3 regions of the Bradyrhizobium sp. 154 genome follow, and region 3 is predicted to be linked to each of the others. Evidence: predicted binding sites of a transcription regulator. Region 3 holds the regulator's gene; each other region holds the start of a gene.
The links. The regulator LexA, encoded in region 3, represses DNA repair genes until DNA is damaged. The targets are predictions, from matches to a motif close to TGTTCNNNNTGTGTTCNG.
Positions count from the first base shown of each region.

Region 1: a site for LexA is predicted at 3,457-3,474, ahead of IVA92_RS14520 (YifB family Mg chelatase-like AAA ATPase). Genes of this name have one in related genera too.
Region 2: a site for LexA is predicted at 5,167-5,184, ahead of IVA92_RS35300 (single-stranded DNA-binding protein). Genes of this name have one in related genera too.

Region 1 covers NZ_JADPKG010000053.1:143,478-150,360, reverse strand. The annotation lists gene IVA92_RS14530 (ATP-binding protein) at 1-1,073, opposite strand, end outside; gene IVA92_RS14525 (hypothetical protein) at 1,284-1,751, opposite strand; gene IVA92_RS14520 (YifB family Mg chelatase-like AAA ATPase) at 1,860-3,398, opposite strand; gene IVA92_RS14515 (PilZ domain-containing protein) at 3,626-3,871, shown strand; gene IVA92_RS14510 (tetratricopeptide repeat protein) at 3,952-4,725, shown strand; gene IVA92_RS14505 (AAA family ATPase) at 4,806-6,095, opposite strand; gene IVA92_RS14500 (CpaD family pilus assembly protein) at 6,092-6,826, opposite strand.
Region 2 covers NZ_JADPKG010000123.1:285,037-291,919, reverse strand. The annotation lists gene uvrA (excinuclease ABC subunit UvrA) at 1-2,918, opposite strand, end outside; gene IVA92_RS35310 (outer membrane protein) at 3,205-3,873, opposite strand; gene IVA92_RS35305 (outer membrane beta-barrel protein) at 4,106-4,888, opposite strand; gene IVA92_RS35300 (single-stranded DNA-binding protein) at 5,338-5,826, shown strand; gene IVA92_RS35870 (hypothetical protein) at 5,966-6,088, shown strand; gene gyrA (DNA gyrase subunit A) at 6,183-6,883, shown strand, end outside.
Region 3 covers NZ_JADPKG010000118.1:58,180-65,062, reverse strand. The annotation lists gene IVA92_RS32560 (alpha-hydroxy acid oxidase) at 136-1,269, shown strand; gene IVA92_RS32555 (HAD-IA family hydrolase) at 1,286-1,909, shown strand; gene IVA92_RS32550 (hypothetical protein) at 2,071-2,277, shown strand; gene glp (gephyrin-like molybdotransferase Glp) at 2,499-3,710, shown strand; gene lexA (transcriptional repressor LexA) at 3,888-4,589, shown strand; gene IVA92_RS32535 (hypothetical protein) at 5,128-5,562, shown strand; gene IVA92_RS32530 (ComEC/Rec2 family competence protein) at 5,701-6,883, opposite strand, start outside.

The sequences.
Region 1 (6,883 bases), on a different contig from region 3:
GCGAGGTTGAGCAGCACCTGGCGCAGCCGCGCGGCGTCCCCCACCACCTCGAGCGGCAGGCGCTCGTCGATATAGGACGCGATCTCGAGAGTCTTGGCCTGCGCACGCGGCGCCAGAAGCTCGGTGATCTCCTCGACCAGCGTGGACAAGGCGAACGGACGCTGCTCGAGATCGAGCTTGCCGGCTTCGATCTTGGAATAATCGAGCAGCTCCTCGATCAGCGCCATCAGTGCTTCGCCCGAAGTTTTCACCGCCCTGGCGTAGGTCGTCTGCTCCGGCGTCAGCGTGGTGTCGAGCAAGAGGCTGCCCATGCCGATGATGCCGTTGAGGGGCGTGCGGATTTCGTGCGAGGCCATCGCGAGGAAACGCGACTTCGCGCGGTTGGCGGCATCGGCCTGATCGCGCGCGTCGGACAAAGCGCGCTCGGTCTCGGTGCGGTCGGTGACGTCGCGCCCGACGCTCTGCAATTCGGCGGGCTGGCCGGCATCGCGGCGCACATAGCCCTCGCGCCAGGCGATCCAGCGCGCACCGAGCGGGGTTGCGATTTTCTGGTCGTGAACGCGCGTGCCGCTGCTCTCGCGCGCGCTGTCGCCCTGCTCCAGCACGTCGAAGTCGAAGCGTGTGCCGACCAGCGCGCTCCGGGCCTGTCCGGCCAGCGCGCAATAGGCGTCATTGGCAAAGGTGATGCGGCCGCTCGTGTCGCGCAGCACGATCAGGTCGCCCTGCTGCTCGAACAGGCTGCGGGCGCGCTCTTCGGCTTCCTTGAGCTCCCAATTGCGGTCGATCAGCGCCTCGTTGTGGGCGGCGAGCGAACGCAGCCGCTTGTTGACGAAGCGCAGCCGCATGCTCAGCGTCGCAAGACCAAGGCACGCCAGCGCGAACAGGAAGCTCGCGCCGATCGCAAAGGCGTTGGGATCGTAGCCGGAATTCTCGGACCGGCTGCCGGAGACGAAGCCATAGGCGGCGCCGAACGTCGCCGAGAAGATCATGAAGGAGCGGAGCGCGAAGGCGATACGGGGATGCTGTCGCCTGAAGCGGCGCATGCGCACCTTGATCCGGAACGTCCGACCCATCGCCACCGACCCTTGTCCGAAACCCCGTGCCCGCCGTGTGCGACGATGTCGCGTCGACCTTGCGAACAGCTTGAGGCTTTGGCGCCGCCTCCAAACAGGGTTGACGAGGTGTTAACGCTTCAGAGCATGATCCGCAAAAGTGTGCAGCGATTTTCCAAAAAGGTCATGCGCAAACAAGAAGCTAAAGCGCGATCGTGATCTCACCGCGGTTTAGAGTGAGGCGGCCTGCAGGCGGCCATGGCCGCCGCGGGCGCCGACGATCAGCGCCGCGGCCTCGCGCTGCGAGAACGTCTTCGAGCGCACATAGATGCGGTAATCGGCCGGCCCTTCGGTGGAGAGATAGATTACCTGGCCGCCGTCGACGGGCTGCGCGGCGATTGAGACCAGGCGTGTCCACGGATTGCCCTGGCAGGATTCCGATTCCGAGCCGAGGCCGTCGTCGACCACCGCGAAGTCCGCAGCGTCCGCATTGTCGGTGACCTGGACCCGTACCGTGGCCTGCGCGGGATCATCGGTGAAGGCGACATGCACGCCGGCGGTCCAGAACAGGGAGGTGAGCTCGACCGAGGACTCGCCCAGGGCAATGCAGGGATGCGAGACCGATCCGATCTCGCCGCGGGCGAACACCGCCGCCGCCAACAGGGGAACAACCGAGGCCAGGATCTTGAAACGCAACATGACACTCTACTCGCCCGCCCCTCGGGAACTCGAGTTGGAAACACATGGGGCTTATGGTTTGCAGAGCGTAAAGGAAACTCGTTACCGCCGGGTTGATGCGCGTGTGCTTCACGCCATCTGCCGCACATCCTCCGCGAGTGCGCGGTAGGATAGCGCTTCGGCGAGGTGCAGCCGGCCGATCTTGTCCGCGTTGTCGAGATCGGCCAGTGTGCGCGCGACCCGCAGCACGCGGTGATAGCCGCGCGCCGACAGCCGCATGGTCTCCGCCGCGTCCCGCAATAGCTTGGCGCCTTGCGCATCCGGTTTTGCGATCTCTTCGAGGACCGAGGCCGGCGCCTCGGCATTGGTACGGACGTTCGGCAGGCCGGCATCCGCATAACGCGCAAGCTGGATGTCGCGTGCCGCCGCCACGCGCGCGGCGACTTCGGCGGAGCCTTCCGCCGGCGGCGGCAGAATCAAATCGGCCGCGGTCACCGCCGGCACCTCGATGCGCAGATCGATGCGATCCATCAACGGACCGGAGATGCGCGCCTGGTAGTCGCCGGTGCAGCGGTCGATGCGGCCGCGCTTGCAGGCATAGCCCGGCTCGAACGCGTTGCCGCAGCGGCACGGATTCATCGCGGCCACCAGCATGAAGCGGGCAGGGTAGGTGACGCGATGATTGGCGCGCGACACCGCGACCTCGCCGTTCTCCAGGGGCTGGCGCAGCGAATCCAGCACGCGCGGATCGAACTCCGGCAGCTCGTCGAGGAACAGCACACCCTGATGCGCCAGCGAGATCTCGCCGGGTTTGGCGCGCACGCCGCCACCGGTGAGCGCGGCCATGCTGGCGGAATGATGCGGCGAGCGGAACGGCCGCCGCGCGGTCAGCGCGCCGCCCTCGATCTCGCCGGCGACGGACGCGATCATCGAGACTTCGAGCAGTTCGCCGGGCGACAGCGGCGGCAGGATCGAGGGCAGGCGCGCCGCCAGCATCGATTTGCCGGCGCCGGGCGCGCCGATCATCAGCAGGTGATGTCCGCCCGCGGCTGCGATCTCCAGCGCCCGCTTGGCGCTCTCCTGGCCCTTGATATCGCGCAGGTCGAGGGACGAGGCGGCGGCCTCATGCACCTTCGGTGAGGGCCGCGACAGCACCTGCGTGCCCTTGAAATGGTTGGCGATCTGAATGAGTGATTGTGCGGCCATGATCTGGATGTCCGGGCTCGCCCAGGCCGCCTCCGAGCCGCAGGCTGCCGGGCAGATCAGGCCCTCCTCGCGCGCATTGGCGCCGATCGCGGCGGGCAGGACACCTGCGACCGGCGCGATCGATCCGTCGAGGCCGAGCTCGCCGAGAACTGTGAAGCCGGTCAGTGCATCGGGCGGGATCGCGCCGATCGCCGCCATCAGCCCGAGCGCGATCGGCAGGTCGTAATGGCTGCCCTCCTTGGGCAGGTCGGCCGGGGCCAGATTGACGATGATCCGCCGCGCCGGCAGCGCCAGCCCCGAGGCGATCAGAGCCGAACGGACCCGCTCGCGTGCCTCCGACACCGCCTTGTCCGGCAGGCCGACGATGGCGAAGGCCGGCAGCCCCGGGGCGACCTGCACCTGCACGTCGACCGCACGGGCCTCAATCCCCTCAAAGGCGACGGTAGAAACCCGCTGAACCATGCTCGAACCAGCCTGCCCTTTCGCGCAATTAGGGGTAGCAGAGCCTAGCGCCTTTCGCAAGAACAATACGGGAACATGCCCTAGGACCGAGAAAATCCTACCCGATCGTAAACGTGAAGCGGACACTACACCTCGAATGCGAGCGGCTCTCCTCAGCACATTCCAACGAATGTCCGCTACTCCTACCCTTGCGGGATGGGCCGTGGTCTAACGGGTGAAGAATTCAAATGCTTGCAAATCGCCGGAGAAGCGAACGTCGGGTATGCAGCCGGCTCGCCAAAATCCACTTTGGCGCGGGCTCGCTGCCGCGCGACTGCACGATCACGGATATCTCGGATGGCGGCGTGAAAGTGGTGGCGGAATTCCTGGAAGTGCCGCCGCAATTCACCATCATCTTCGCGCCCGATTATTCCCGCCAATGCCGCCTGCGCTGGCGCATCGGCTGCGAGTTCGGCGCGGAGTTCGTCGATTAGGCCTTAATGGCCGCGCCTCCTTAACGGGGCTTTAGCGTTAATGGGTAAGCATCTCTGATCAGTCGCCGAGTGATCAGAGTATGTCCAAGCGTCCGTCTCCCGCCTCTCCTTCGGCGAAATTCCTGCTTCCCGCGTTGATGGTGCTTGTCCTCGCCGGCTGCCAGACCAATGGCATCGAGGATGTCACCGGCGCGCTCGGCGTTAGATCTGAAGCCAGTGTGAAGGCCGACGCCAAGCCGGACATGGACACCTTGCGCGAACGCTATCGCGCCAAGCCCGGTGATCCCGGCGTTGTGCTCGCCTATGGCAAGGCGCTGCGCGAGAGCGGCCAGCGGGCGCAGGCGGTCGCGGTGATGGAGCAGGCCGTGCTCGGCCATCCCAGCAACAAGGCATTGCTCGCCGGCTATGGCCGCGCGCTCGCCGACAACGGCAATTTCCAGCAGGCCTTCGACGTCCTCGGCCGAGCGCATACGCCCGAGGATCCGGACTGGCGCATCCTGTCGGCGCAAGGCGCGGCGCTCGATCAGCTCGGCCGCAATGAGGAGGCGCAGCAATATTATGCGACCGCCTTGAAGATCGTGCCCGACGAGCCGCAGGTTTTGTCCAATCTCGGCCTGTCTTACATGCTCCAGAATAATCTGCCGCGGGCGGAGGAAACGATGCGCCGCGCGCATGAGCGCAATCCCGCCGATTCCCGCGTGCGCGCCAATCTCGCGCTGGTGCTGGGGCTGGAAGGAAAGCAAGCCGAGGCCGAGGCCATCGTGAAGGCCGACCTGCCGCCGGACCAGGCGGCGGCAAAGGTCACGGCGCTGCGGCAATTGCTGGCGAAGAAGCAGCAGCGGGCGGACAAATAGCTCGCGCCGTTTGGATTCTCGTTTTTGGCGCGCTTTCTTGACGCGAACCGGGATCCGTCGCTCGAAAACGCTTGCCGCCCCTACGACGCCTTGCGATGCGGGGCGGATCCGCGGCCCGACCTGCCCTTCAGCTTCTTCAGCAGCGGGCCGAGCAGCGAGCGCTTCGGCTTCTTCACCTCGCCGCGGCCGGCGAGGCGGTTGGCCATGTTCTGGAACAGAAGGGTGGTGCGGTGGCTCTTGGAGACCTCCGCGATCATCTGGCCGTTGTTGGCGGCGGTCGAGAACAGCTTCGAATCGAACGGGATCACCGCGAGCGGCTGGCTCTCCATGGTCTTGGCGAAAGCTTTGACCTCGATCTCCGCGCGCTTGTGCATGCCGACCTGGTTGAGACAATACAGCGGCGGCCGGTCGTTCGGGCGCGCCGCCTTGAGCACGCTCAGCATGTTCTTGGTGTTGCGCAAATTGGCGAGATCGGGCTCGGCCACGATCACGATGTCGTCGGCGTTGACCAGCGCCCGCCGCGTCCAGCCCGACCATTGGTGGGGTACGTCGAGCACGATGCAGGGCGTGGTCATGCGCAGCGTGTCGAACACCGCATCAAAAGCTTCGGCGCCGAAATCGTAGACGCGGTCGAGCGTCGCGGGGGCGGCCAGCAGGCTGAGGCGCTCGGTGCATTTGGCAAGCAGGCGCTCCATCAGCGCCGTGTCCGGCCGGTCCTGCGATAGCACCGCGTTGGCGATGCCCTGCAGCGGATCCTGATTGTAGTCGAGGCTCGCAGTACCGAAGGCGAGGTCGAGATCGATCACGACGGAATCGAGCGCGAGGTCGCGGGCGATGGTCCAGGCCACATTGTGCGCGACGGTGGACGCGCCGACGCCGCCCTTGGCGCCGACCACCGCGATGACGCGGCCGGTGATGATGGCTTCGGATGCCGAGAACAGGCTACAGATCGAGCGGACGACGTCGAGGGTTTCGACTGGCCCGACCACGTAGTCGTTGACGCCGCGGCGGACCAGCTCGCGATAGGGCGCGGTGTCGTTGGGATTGCCGATCACCACGACGCGGGTGCCGGGGTCGCAGACGCCGGCGAGGTCGTCGAGCCCCTCCAGGATGTCACGCGTGCCGTCGGATTCGATCACGATCACGTTCGGCGTCGGCATCGTTTCATAGACTTCGATTGCCGCAGCGAGACCACCGTCCCTGGCAGTGAGATGCGCCTTGGCGAGCCGCCGATCCTCCCCCGCCGCGGTCACCGCGGCGAGCGTCTGCTCGGTCTCGCAAAAAGCCTGCACCGAGATGCGAGGAACCGGTGCAATGTGTTCGTCGGGGTGCCGCGGATCGTCCGCTTCTTCGTCGTGGATGCCAGTCATTTGCCGGTGTCGCTGAGTTTGGCCTTGTCGGCCTCGGGATAGGAGGTCGCGGTCGTCGAGCCCTTGCGATAGCGGTCGAAGGCGATGTCGCGCCGTGCGGTGTAGGCGGGCGTCTCGGCGCGCGGCTGCTCGAGGTCGGCCGGATTGTCGATCATGGCCGCGAGGTTGCGCTGGCTGGCGCAGCCCAGATTGAAATACGGCCGGTTCTCATTGTAGCCGGGGTCGAGGATGTTCGGACCAACGTCTTCCGGCCACAACCCGCAGGGTCCGGCCACTGCGCTGAGTTTGGAATAGCTCAGCCGGATCGTCGGCAGGAGGCCGGGGTCTTCGGGACGATAGGGATGCTGGAGGATGGCGCGCGAGGGCACGTCGCCGGATGCGAGCACGGAACGGATTTCTCGATAAGTCGCCGCCGCGGCACGCGAATTCGCGGTGTCGACGGGCACGTCGACGACGACGGAGCCGGTGCCTTCGCGCATCCAGTCCCGGGCAATGCCTGCGACATCCGCGTGCTGCGCGGCCGAGAGGCCGCCGCGCGCCTTGCCGACGAAGATCACGATCGAGCGCCTACCCTCCTGCACCGCGATCGGGTGGCGCTGGCGATAGTCGGTCGGCACTGTCTGAGTGACGATTTCACCGGTGGTGTTGCACGCGCCCAGCATGACGGACAGCCCCGTCAGCACCAGCGCGACGCTCAAAGGGCGGCGTCGGTCGGCTATCGTCCTCGTCATCGCTTGATTCCCCTCTTGCCCCGTTTCTGCTCCGGTCCCCAGGCCGTCCGCTCGTCG
Region 2 (6,883 bases), on a different contig from region 3:
GGCTCCAGGAACTTGCCGGTATAGCTCCGCGGTGCCTTGGCGATGTCTTCCGGCGGGCCCCAGGCCACGATCTCGCCGCCGCCGTCCCCGCCTTCGGGGCCGAGATCGATGACCCAGTCGGCGGTCTTGATGACCTCGAGATTGTGCTCGATGACGACGACGGTGTTACCCTGCGCGACCAGCTCGTGCAGCACCTCCAGCAGCTTCTTGACGTCGTGGAAGTGCAGGCCGGTGGTGGGCTCGTCCAGGATGTACAGCGTGCGCCCGGTGGCGCGCTTCGACAGCTCTTTTGCCAGCTTGACGCGCTGGGCTTCGCCGCCGGACAGCGTGGTGGCCTGCTGGCCGACGTGGATGTAGTCGAGTCCGACGCGGTGCAGCGTGTTGAAGGTCTCGCGTACGCGCGGCACCGCCTTGAAGAACTCGGCGGCCTCCTCCACGGTCATGTCGAGCACGTCGGCGATGCTCTTGCCCTTGAACAGCACCTCCAGCGTCTCGCGATTGTAACGCTTGCCCTTGCAGACGTCGCAGGTGACGTAGACGTCGGGCAAAAAGTGCATCTCGATCTTGATGACGCCGTCGCCCTGGCAGGCCTCGCAGCGGCCGCCCTTGACGTTGAAGGAGAAGCGGCCGGGCTCGTAGCCGCGCGCTTTGGCCTCGGGCAGGCCGGCGAACCATTCGCGGATCGGCGTGAAGGCGCCGGTATAGGTCGCGGGATTCGAACGCGGGGTGCGGCCGATCGGCGACTGGTCGATGTCGATGATCTTATCGATGTGCTCGAGGCCCTCGATGCGGTCGTGCGGCGCTGCGCCTTCGCTTGCATTGTTCAGCTTGCGGGCGATGGCACGATAGAGCGTGTCGATCAGCAGCGTCGACTTGCCGCCGCCGGAGACGCCGGTCACACACGTGAACAGGCCGAGCGGAATCTCGGCAGTGACGTTCTTGAGGTTATTGCCGCGCGCATTGACCACCTTGATGGTGCGGCGATGGTTCGGTGGGCGCCGCTCCGGCACCTCGACTTCGAGCTCGCCGGTCAGGTACTTGCCAGTCAGCGATTTCGGATTGCGCATGATCTCCGCGGGCGTGCCCTCGGCGACGATGTGGCCGCCGTGCATGCCGGCGCCGGGGCCGATGTCGAGCACGTAATCGGCCAGCCGGATCGCGTCCTCGTCATGCTCGACCACGACCACGGTGTTGCCGAGGTCGCGCAGGCGCTTGAGCGTATCGAGCAGACGGGCGTTGTCGCGCTGGTGCAGCCCGATCGAGGGCTCGTCGAGCACGTAGAGCACGCCGGTCAGGCCCGAGCCGATCTGCGAAGCCAGGCGGATGCGCTGGCTCTCGCCGCCGGACAGCGTGCCGGAGGAGCGGGACAAAGTGAGATAGTTGAGGCCGACGTCGAGCAGGAAGGTGAGGCGCTCGCGAATTTCCTTCAGGATGCGCCCGGCGATCTCGTTCTGCTGCGCGTTGAGCGCATCAGGCACGGTCTCGAACCATTCGCCGGCCTTCCTGACCGACAGCTCCGAGATCTCGCCGATATGCTTGCCGCCGATCTTGACGCAGAGCGCCTCGGGCTTGAGCCGAAACCCGTGGCACGCCTCGCAGGGGACGTCATGGAAATATTTCGCCAGCTCCTCGCGCGCCCACTCGCTCTCGGTCTCGCGATAGCGGCGGTTGATGTTGGTGATGACGCCCTCGAACGGTTTTTTGGTGTCGTAGGAGCGCACGCCGTCTTCATAGGAGAACTTGATCTCATCCTCGCCGGAGCCGTAGAGAAGCGCGTTTTGCGTCTTCTTGGGCAGGTCCTTCCACTTGGTGTCGAGCGTGAACTTGTAGTGCTTGCCGAGCGCGTTCAGCGTCTGCACGTAATAGGGCGATGATGACTTGGCCCAGGGCGCGATCGCACCCTTGCGCAGCGTCAGATCCTTCTCGGGGATGACGAGATCCTCGTCGACATGCTGCTCGACGCCGAGCCCGCCGCAGGCGGGGCAGGCGCCGTAGGGATTGTTGAAGGAAAAGAGTCTCGGCTCGACCTCGGGGATGGTGAAGCCGGAGACCGGGCAGGCGAATTTTTCCGAGAACAGGATGCGCTCGGGCCCGCTCTTGTCGTGGATCTTCGCGGTCTTTTTTTTCTCTTCCGCGGGTGCGGCCGCCGGCGCGTCGGCGAATTCGACGACGGCAAGGCCTTCGGCGAGCTTCAGCGCGGTCTCAAAGCTCTCGGCGAGGCGCTGGCCGATGTCGGCGCGCACCACGATCCGGTCGACCACGACGTCGATGTCGTGCGGGAATTTCTTGTCGAGCGTCGGCGCCTCCGCCAGCTCGTAGAAGGTGCCGTCGATCTTGACGCGCTGAAAACCCTTCTTGAGCCATTCGGCGAGCTCTTTGCGGTACTCGCCCTTGCGGCCGCGCACGACCGGAGCGAGCAGATAGAGGCGCGTGCCTTCCGGCAACGCCAGCACGCGGTCGACCATCTGCGAGACGGTCTGGCTCTCGATCGGCAGGCCGGTGGCCGGCGAATAGGGCACGCCGACCCGCGCCCAGAGCAGGCGCATGTAGTCGTAGATCTCAGTGACGGTGCCGACCGTGGAGCGCGGATTCTTCGAGGTCGTCTTCTGCTCGATCGAGATCGCCGGCGATAGCCCGTCGATCTGATCGACGTCGGGCTTCTGCATCATCTCGAGGAATTGGCGCGCATAGGCCGACAGCGATTCGACGTAGCGGCGCTGGCCTTCGGCGTAGATGGTGTCGAAGGCGAGTGAGGATTTGCCGGAGCCCGACAGCCCCGTGAACACCACCAGCTTGTCGCGGGGAATCTCGACGTCGATGTTCTTGAGGTTGTGCTCGCGCGCGCCACGGATCGTAATCGCGCGCAGGCTTGAGCCCGCGTTCTGTTGTTGGCGCTTGGCCTTGATCACTTCGTCCATCCCGCTGGTCCTCAAGGAATCCCAAAGACGCGCGATCGCGCCAATGTAAAAGGCGCGCTTCGCCCGGAACCGGGATCGGCGCCGATGGGTATGTCAGCGAACGTAGGAAGAACGCGAGCGGATTTCCAGTGGCACGTGCGAATCGTCAACGGATTGTTGGCGGGCTGGCGGCATCTGGCAGCAGCAGGCGCGAGCGGAACTGCGCGGAACGACCCGTAAAACAAAAAGGCCGGCGCGAGGCCGGCCTTTCGTGACGATGTGACGTCGATAGTGATCAGTACTCAGCTCAGTACTTGGCGACCACCGGGCCCCCGAAGTGATAGTTCACGCCGACCTGCACGGTGTGGAAGTTGATCGTGCCGGAGGCCAGCGGAGCGCCAAGGTTAGAGAAGTAGTTCTCGCTGCCGAGGCTGCGATAGAGGTACTCGCCCTTGACCGACCACTGCGGAGCGAAGAAAGCTTCGACGCCCGCACCGACGGTCCAGCCGGAATGCCACTTGCTGTCGGAGACGCTCACGCCGAGGGCGCTGACGGTGATCTTGTTGTCGATCCAGGCGTAGCCGCCGGTGCCGTAGAACAGGACGTTGTTGACGGCCCAGCCGATTCGGCCGCGCACGGTGCCGAGCGCATCGGTCTTGGAGGCGACAGTGATGCCAAGAGCGGTCGCCGAAGCGCTCACGTCAGCCCAGGCGCCATCCGCCTCGATGCCGAACACGACGTTGCCGGTCTGCCAGTTGTAGCCGGCGGTGCCACCGACGAAGCCACCCTGCATCCGCGGGTCGGACGCGTTTTCCCAAGCGCCGCCGCCGACGACGCCGAGGTAGAAGCCGGTCCAGTTGTAGACAGCGGCCGGAGCGATCGGGGCCTTGGTATAGGGGCGCGCTGCGAGGTCAGCGGCTGAAGCCGGAGCAGCGAGAGCGAACAAACAGGCCGAAGCCAACAAAACCTTTTTCATTTTCAACTAATCCCAGTCCCAGTTTCTGTTGTCGCCTTCCATGCCGAAGGCAGCGGACTCAACGGCCCAACTAATGCCGTGCTTACACCACTAAAGCCGCAAGTTGTGTCTCCGAAAAGCCACAACAGTTACAAAACGTCTCGATCACTGACTTATCCGACCGTCCGCTTTGGATAAAACGAAAAAGGCCGGCACGAGGCCGGCCTTTAATCCTTGAACGAAATCAGAGCGATCAGTACCTCGCGACCAGCGGGCCGCCAAAGCGGTAATTCAGCCGGACGAGACCGATGTCGACATCTTGGCCAATTCGGTCGCTCCCGAACACAACGCCCGCCGGCGTGGTAAAGCCGATCGTGCGGTGGCCGAGGAAAATGTGGTCGTATTCGACGCCGACCGACCAGTTTGGTGCGAATCCGAATTCCAGACCGGCCCCCACCGTACCACCCCAGCGGGTTTCACGTGCCGATGCCAGCAGCGTGCCAGCGCCCGGAGTGCCTGCGGCGGCATAGACGTCGTACTTGTCCCCGACCACAGCGGCGCCGCCCTTCACATAGAACAGCACATTGTTCCAGGCATAGCCGACCTGGCCAGTGATCAGGCCAAAACTGTCGATGCGAGAGCGGTTACGATCACCGGTGACCAAAGCGGTGCCAGGGAACAGGGTGCTCACGTTGTCGCCGGAAAAGTCAGCCCAGTTGCCCTGGCCCTCGAAGCCGAACACCCAATTGGTCGACTGCCAGCGATAGCCAATCTGGCCACCGACCGTGCCGCCCGTCGCGTTGTGGCAGCCTTCGCCAACCAGAGTGCCGGTAACAGGCGTCACGAAATCCCAGCACTTGTGGCTCGAACCACCGCCGCCGTTGATACCGATGTAGAAGCCGCTCCAGTCGTAGATCGCGGCAACGGCAGGAGCCGGAGCCTTGGTGTATGGGCGCGCAGCGAGATCTGCCGCGCTTGCGGGAGCCGAGAGGCCCAGCGCCATTGCACCGATTGCACTAAACAGAATCTTATTCATTGCAGTCTCCCCAGTTTCGACCGCTTCTCGAACTCCCCGAAGCGGCTAATTAAGGCAGGACGCCCATATGAACTAATTCCGAGGCAACCCTAGCCTACGAAACCGGCAAAGTCCGTCTCCGAAATGCCACACTCGCGGACCGATTGAGCCAAGCGCAACTTGATGAATGTTAAGCGGTTTCCGCCTTTCGCGGGAACCCAAAAAAGTTCCATCGAGCGGCTGCCTTCATCACCACCATCGCGGCTCGAAGGGCCCGATGTCCGCCTCGGATTGTCACAAAGAACAAATCTGGAACGAAGCCAATGGCGGTGCTATATGTGGGGATAACCCGAGGGGTGATGGGCTGAGCGGCGCCCGCAAGCGTATAGGGTCGCCTCAACGGGCGGCGGAGGAACGCACAGAGCGGACTCGGCCTTTGAAATTCAGTGGCATTGGAGTGGAGAGCGGCGATGGCGGGAAGCGTCAACAAGGTCATTCTGGTTGGAAATCTCGGCAAGGATCCCGAAATCCGCCGCACCCAGGACGGGCGACCGATTGCCAATTTGAGCATCGCCACCTCTGAGACCTGGCGCGACAAGAACACCGGCGAGCGCAAGGAAAAGACCGAATGGCATCGCGTCGTGATCTTCAATGAAGGGCTGTGCAAGGTCGCCGAGCAGTACCTGAAGAAGGGCGCCAAGGTTTACATCGAGGGCGCGCTCCAGACCCGCAAATGGACCGACCAGAGCGGCGTCGAGAAGTACTCGACCGAAGTCGTGCTCCAGGGCTTCAACTCGACCCTGACGATGCTCGACGGTCGCGGCGGAGGCAGTGGCAGCTTCAGCGACGAACCCAGCGGCGACTTCGGCTCGTCCGGTCCCGTAAGCAGCGCGCCTCGCCGTCCCGTTGCCGCTGGCGGTGCCCGCAACAGCGACATGGACGACGATATCCCGTTCTGAGAACACGGATCACGCGGCCGAGGCGCATTGCCCGATCGGGCTCCGCCTGGTGTGTCGTGTCAGCAATTCCTGTTCATCGGCGGGGTGGGCTCGGATTTTCCGGGCCCGCTTCATGTTTGACGTGAGCTTGGATTGCGCCATGGCAAATATTCTGAAAGGGCACTCGCAGCGCGATCTTCAGGCGATGGAGGCCATTTCGGAAGGCCGATTTCGCGCCTCTCGGGAGCAGGGCTCTGAAGGGCTTAAGTTGTTGGAAAAATAGGCGGAAAAATCGCTTGCCCTGACCTTCGCGAGGGTAGTTATCGCGGCCCCGATGCGCTATATGATTCCCAGATAAAACCTCACCGGATTTCCCCTTGGCTGACGACGATAACAAGCCCGGCAACCAGCCGGCGCAACCCTCGGACATTCGCCCCGTCTCCATCCTCGACGAGATGAAGAAGTCCTACCTCGATTACGCCATGAGCGTGATCGTGTCGCGCGCGCTGCCCGACGCGCGCGACGGCCTGAAGCCGGTGCATCGCCGCATCCTGTTCTCGATGAACGAGGAAGGCTATACGCCGGACAAGAAGCACAAGAAGTCGGCCGGTATCGTCGGCGACGTCATGGGCCAATACCATCCGCATGGTGACCAGGCGATCTACGACGCGCTGGTGCGCATGGCGCAGCCTTTTTCGATGCGCGAATTGCTGGTGGACGGGCAGGGCAATTTCGGCTCGGTCGACGGCGATCCGCCAGCGGCGATGCGCTACACCGAGTCGCGCCTAACCAAGATCGCGCTGAAGCTGCTCGACGACATCGACAACGAGACCGTCGACTTTCAGGACAATTACGACGGCTCGAGCAAAGAACCGGTGGTTCTGCCGGCACGGTTCCCTAACCTGCTGGTCAACGGCGCCGGCGGCATCGCCGTCGGCATGGCCACCAACATTCCGCCGCACAATCTCGGCGAGGTCATCGACGCCTGCCTAGCGTTGATCGACAATCCTTCGCTGACCATCGACGAGCTCAACAACATCATCCCGGGCCCGGACTTTCCGACCGGCGGCATCATTCT
Region 3 (6,883 bases):
GTTCCGAAACCGCTTCGCGCAACGCGGCATCGGTCGGCCGCCCACGCCTCGCAGCTATGCGATTTTAGGATGGTTTTGGGGGGCCGGACACGCTAGGCGATGGCGACAAGACTTCAAATTCTCGGGAGGACACCAATGAATGACGCGCCCCGCATCCGGCCGGACAGGAACGTCGAACTCGGCGCCAGCAACGAGCCGTTCCAGAATCTACACGAGTTCATCCGGAAGGCGCGCGCCAATCTCAACCAGAATGCCTGGGACTACATCGTCGGCGCTGCCGAGACCGAGACCACGATGCGCCGCAACCGCATGGCGCTGGACGAGATCGCCTTCCGCCCGCGCGTGCTGCGCGACGTTCGCAAGGTCGACGGCTCCGTCGAGCAGCTCGGCCGCAGGATGCGGCTGCCGGTGGTGCTCGCCCCCGTCGGTGCCCTGGAGATCTTCGATCCCGATGGCGCGGCAAGCGTCGCGCGCGCCGCCGGCACCTTCGGTGCGGCGCACATGTTGAGCTCGGTGTCCGAGCCGGGGCTCGAGAAGACCGCCGAGGCCGCGCCCGACGCGCTGCGGCTCTATCAGCTCTATGTCCGCGGCGACGATGCCTTCGTCGCCGATGTCGTCAGCCGGAGCGAGAAGAACGGCTATGCCGCGTTCTGCCTGACTGTCGACACCGCCCATTACAGCCGTCGCGAACGTGACATCGCCAAGCGCTACGTTCGCGAAAGCCGCCTGCGCGCGACCGGCGGCGATTTCCAGAAGGGTCTGGAATGGCGGACGGTGAAGATGATCAAGGACAAGTTCAGGATCCCACTGATCCTGAAGGGAATCGCCACCGCCGAGGACGCTCAGATCGCGATCGATCACGGTGTCGAGTGGATCTACGTCTCCAACCATGGCGGCCGTCAGCTCGATCACGGCCGCGGCGCCATGCATGTGCTGCCTGAAATCGTCGAGGCGGTGAAGGGCCGCGCCAAGATCATGGTCGATGGCGGCTTCTGCCGCGGCACCGACATCGTCAAGGCGATCGCGGCCGGCGCCGACATCGTCGGCATCGGCCGGCTGCAATGCTGGGCGCTGGCGGCGGCCGGCGAAGCCGGCGTGATGCGAATGCTGGAATTGCTGGAGGACGAAGTGCTGCGCTGCCTCGGCCTCTTGGGTGCCACCTCGTTCGCCGAAATCGACAAATCCTGCCTGCATCAGGCGACCGCAACGAATGCGCCGAGCGTGTTCAGCGCGTTCCCGCTGTTCGACCACGAGCCCTACCGATACTGAAATGTGAAAGAACACGATGACCTCACTCTCCCCCGGCAGCGCCGATGCGCTCCTGTTCGATCTCGGCCGCGTGGTGCTCGATATCGATTTCTCCAAGGCGATCGCCTGCTGGGCGGGGCATGCCGGCTGCCAGCCCGAGGCCATCGTCGCGCGCTATGTGCGTGACGAGGCCTACCGGCTGCACGAGGTCGGCAAGATCGGCGACGAGGATTATTTCCAATCGCTGCGTTCATCGCTCGGGATCGGCATTTCCGACGCGCAGTTTCTGGAGGGATGGAACGCGATCTTCGCCGGCGAGATGCCTGAGATCGCCGAGCTCTTGCCGCGCGCGGCGAAGCAGATGCCGCTCTATGCCTTCTCCAACACCAATCGGCCGCATGTCGACTATTTTTCGAAGGAATATGCCGGCGTGCTCGGGCATTTCCGCGAGCTCTATCTGTCGTCCAGCATCGGCCTGCGCAAACCGGATGCGGAGGCGTTCGATCATGTCGTGGCGGCGATCGGCGTGCCAGCCAGCCGAATCGTCTTCTTCGACGACCTGGCCGAGAACGTCGAGGGGGCGCGAGCGCGTGGACTGACGGCGGTGCATGTCACCTCGCCCGGTGATGTCGGCAACGCCTTGCTAGCGTTGGGAATTTGACCACCGATGCCGAACAGGATCGGGGTCGGGTTTCGGGCACCCAAATCCGCTCGGGTATGGAACCAATTCACTTTGTACATTTTTGTACAGAGTTCCGGGAACGGAATACCTCCCTCCGGACTCTATGAGTCCGTTGGGACGTCTACATCGGACTTATTCTCGTGCTGGGCAAAGCCTACCTCACAAAGCAAGCCTCCTTGCTGCTCGAATTCGCCAAGACAACTTCGGATTCGCGCCTCTCCGCCAAGCTGATCAGCAAGGCCGCCGACCTAAAGTCGCAGGCCGATCCGCTGCCGGACAAGGATCAAAGCCCCAAAGCTCCGGACGTGACATCCAGCGTCAGTTCGGGCGAACAGACGCAGAGTTGATCCGATGCCGGCCGTGGCGCTCATCCTTCTCGTCCTCGCCATGGCTATCCTCGTACCGGTCTGTCTCGCCTTCCGGATCATGCCGTGACCGGTCTGAGCACGATTCTTCATGACGGAGATCACGCAGGATAAATCATCCTGTCGGCGCCTTTGCCTCGCGCCTGCACTCGGCTAGAACTTTCGCCGCCCATTGCCGATATGCTCAGCAGGAGTTTCCGCCCTTGGCCCTGATGCCGGTTTCTGACGCGCTTGCCGCGGTGCTGGCGGGTGCGGAGCCGCTGCCTGAAGCGATGGTTTCCCTCAACGAGGCCTATCATCGCGTGCTCGCACGCGATGTCCCGGCGCTGCGCACACAGCCGCCGGAAGCAATGTCGGCGATGGACGGCTACGCGGTGCGCGCGAGCGATGCAACAAAGCTCGATAGTACGCTCACCTTGATTGGCGAAGTGGCGGCGGGTCGTCCGTTCGCGGGAACGCTGGGCCCCGGCGAAGCCGTGCGGATCTTCACCGGCGGCGTCATTCCCAACGGTGCCGACGCGGTCGTGATCCAGGAGGACACGGTTGCGGACGGCAAGCGCATCACGATCAAGGAAGCCGCGATTGCCGGCCGCCACATCCGCCCCGCGGGCGTCGACTTCTCCGAAGGAGACGTGCTCCTGCGCAAGGGAACCCGTCTCACCGAGCGCGATCTCGCGCTCGCCGCCGCCATGAATCATCCGCAGCTTGCCGTCTGCCGCCGTCCGAAGGTCGCGATCCTCGCCACCGGCGACGAGCTGGTCATGCCGGGAACCACACCCGCTCACGGCCAGATCGTCTATTCCAACGGCTATGCCCTGCACGCGCTCGCCCGCAGCGAGGGGGCCGATACCATCGACCTCGGCATTGCCGCCGATACGCTGGAGGCCACCACTGCCGGCATCCGCCGCGCCCGCGAGAGCGGCGCCGAGATCCTGGTCACGAGCGGCGGCGCGTCGGTCGGCGACCATGATCTGGTCCAGCAGGCGTTGAGGGACGAAGGCATCGCGATGGCGTTCTGGAAGATCGCGATGCGCCCGGGCAAGCCGATGATGCATGGGCGGCTCGGCGCGATGCGCGTGATCGGCCTGCCGGGCAATCCTGTGTCATCCTACGTGTGCGCCTTCCTGTTCCTGGTGCCGCTGATTCGCGCCTTGTCGGGACGATCCATGATTCATCACCGACAAGAACGCGCCGTGCTCGGCCGCGATGTGGATGCAAACGATATGCGCGCGGACTATCTGCGCGCACATCTGGAGACGCGCGACGATGGCACGTTGGTGGCCCTTCCCGTCAAACACCAGGATTCCTCGCTGCTTGCGAATCTCGCTGCAGCACAGGCACTTCTCGTCCGCGCACCGTTCGCTCCGAAGGCAGAAGCCGGCTCGCCTTGCGAGGTCCTGCGCCTGCCCGTCTGAACGCATCCACCACACGCGTTCCGCGAACTTTGTCCCGTTCACGGTAAATTAAGCAGTTGCGGAACACATATCGAACATATAGTGTCCGTTCATGATTTGTTTCGAGCATGTAGCGGTTCACCGCTCCAATTTAGCGTCTCGGAATCGAACGACATCAACCGGGGGACTTTGGTCGAGATGTTAACGCGCAAACAATACGAGCTTCTGCGGTTCATCAGCGAACGTCTGAAGGAAAGTGGCGTGCCGCCCTCCTTCGACGAGATGAAGGATGCGCTCGACCTGCGCTCGAAATCGGGCATCCATCGCCTGATCACCGCGCTCGAGGAGCGCGGCTTCATCCGCCGCCTGCCCAACCGCGCCCGCGCCATCGAGGTGATCAAGCTGCCCGAGCTCCAGGCCGCCGCCGGCAGCCGCCGCGGCTTCACGCCGAGCGTCATCGAGGGCAATCTCGGCAAGGTGCGCGCGAGCTCCAGTTCTTCCGCGGACGAAGGCGAGCGTCCCGTTGCGGTGCCCGTGATGGGTCGCATCGCGGCCGGCACGCCGATCGAAGCGTTGCAGACCCGCAGTCACACCATTAGCGTGCCGCCCGACATGCTCGGCTCGGGCGAACACTACGCACTCGAAGTGCGCGGCGATTCGATGGTCGAAGCCGGCATTCTCGATGGCGACATGGCGCTGATCCAGCGTAACGAGAGCGCCGATACCGGCGACATCGTGGTGGCCCTGATCGACGACGAGGAAGCGACGCTCAAGCGCTTTCGTCGCCGGGGGGCGTCGATCGCGCTCGAGCCCGCCAATGCCGCCTACGAGGTGCGCATCCTGCCGCCGAACCGGGTGAAGATTCAGGGCAAGCTGATCGGGCTGTACCGCAAGTACTGAGACGGGCCAGCGGTCATTCGATACCAATGATTCCGATTGGAGCGGACGATGGTCCGCTCCAGCTGGATAGTCTTTTGGTCTTGCGCAGATTATCCGGCCCCTCTCTCCGGCGCTCCATCCTCGGCATGCGGCTCCAAGCACGCATCGCTTGTGAAGAGATCGTGCGCAGGATCGCTTTAAGCGCCTTCGCAGCGTGCTCGCGCAAGCATTCGCAACTCAATTGCAGCACCATGCACGCAATCTGCGCACGTAGGGAGCGAGCTATTCCGCAACGCCTAAACTCCCATCAACCGACAGCCACGGCGAAGCTGGCCACATTCCCCCTCTCGGCGCCCGCAGGCCACGGGCGCTCGCATCCGCCGAATGCACTGAAGCGAGCTTTGTTCCTATGACTTCGGGAAAGATAATGTGATCGTGTCCGGCAACGCCAGCCGCAGATTTGCCCACAACCGAGCAGAGCGTTACGTGCTTCCACTCTGATAGAGGCTTGCGCCTCCGAAGGAGGCGCGGGTTGCTATCTTCGAATGAGGAGCACCCGATGTGTGACTACAGCCTGCATGCCGTTGCATCTCGCCCCGCCGAAGTCGGCGAGACGATCGTGTCGACAACGTTCCGCGGCACCTCAACGCGCGGCTTTGCTTCCGCGGCCGATCCGACCGTGGCCGTCTGCCTGCTGCCGGGAACGGAGCTCGCCTTCGCCGACAACGTCCGTTACGATAATCGCTGGATCTGGACGCGCACCATCAACTCCCGCGTCGGCAAGTTCGGCAAGATCGATCCGCACATACCCGACCGCCATCATGACGCGATCGAATTCCCCGACGGCAAATACGTGCTGGTGACGCAGCTCGTCGAAGGCCAGCGCGCAACCGTGCTGCAATTGCCGGTGACGCAGCCGGTCAGCGAGCGCGAGCACAAGCCGCAGATCGTTGCCGATAGCCGGTCGACGATCACGCGCCTGCCGATTGGCTGAGCCGTCCCCGCCCGCGGGGTCGGGCCAGGATTGAAATGCCATCGCCGGCCGAGGCCGGCGAGATGGTATAATTTGTGTGCTGCGGAGTCCGGTCGGACCCGGACCTACTCTTCGCATTTGTTTTTAATCGTCCGGCCCCTAATCGTCGACCTGCAAGTCGGTCTCCGCCGGCGTTGCATCCCGGTTGCGGGCCGCGGCCGTCCTCGGCACAAGGCTCCCATCGAAATCACCCTCGCCGGCGCCGGCCGGCAACCAGGGACGGCTTGTGCCTCTTGCTCTCACCGCCTGTATCGCAAAGCCGTCACCACGCTGCGTCAACGCCAGCGCGCCCTGGCTGGTGAGACGCTGCCGGTCGACCACCATCGCCGCGCAATCGGGCGGCGCGGGGCGCGTCGTGACCACCAGCGCGGCGCGACTGCAATCCTCAGCCAGCGCATCGATGCGCAGTGAAAGCGCGACCAGCCGACCGTCGGCAAGCGGCGTCACACAGCCGGACTCGTCGCACGACACGCCGTCAGCCAGCGAGCTACTCCCGGCATCGCGCGGATCGGCGTCGGCAGCTAACCACTCTTTGAGCAGAAAGCCATCCTTGCTCGCCCGGATCACATGCAACTGCCCGTCCCTGCCCCGCACCGCGACGCTGGCGCCGTCCCCGGCAATCAGGATGTCGGGCTGCCGCACCGACAGGCCCCACGCGATGGCGGCCAGCAGCACCAAGGCGCCAGACCAGCGCAAGGGCGTGCGCAACAGGCCCATCAAGATGATCCCGAGGCTTGCCGCGATCAGCGGCGCGGTGCCGAAGGCAGGGATCCGGCCGACTGCACCCGGCAGTGCCGCCACCCAGCGCGACACCGCGACCATCCAGTCGATGCCGATCCCCATCAGCCACCAGAACACGCTGTCAAGCCCAAAGGGAGCCGCGAGCAGTCCCAACAGGCCAGCCGGCATCACCAGTGCCGAGACCACCGGCATCGCGCCGAGATTGGCGAGCACGCCGAACGGGGTGACGCGATGGAAGTGGAAGGCGGCATAGGGCGTGGTCGCAAGTCCTGCGATCAGCGAGGCCAGGAATAGCATCGCGATCTCGCGGCCGCCCCACAGCGCGATACGGGCCGTCGCGGAATGATCGGGCGAGGCAAACAGGTTCGGCATGCCGATCTGCACCAGCGCCACGAGCCCGAGCGTTGCGGCGAAGGACATTTGAAAGCTCGGATGCACCAGCGCTTCCGGCGCGACCGCGAGCACGATCAGTGCCGCCACGGCCAGCGTGCGGAAGGTGATAGCGCGGCGATCGACCATGACCGCGATCAGCACCACCGCC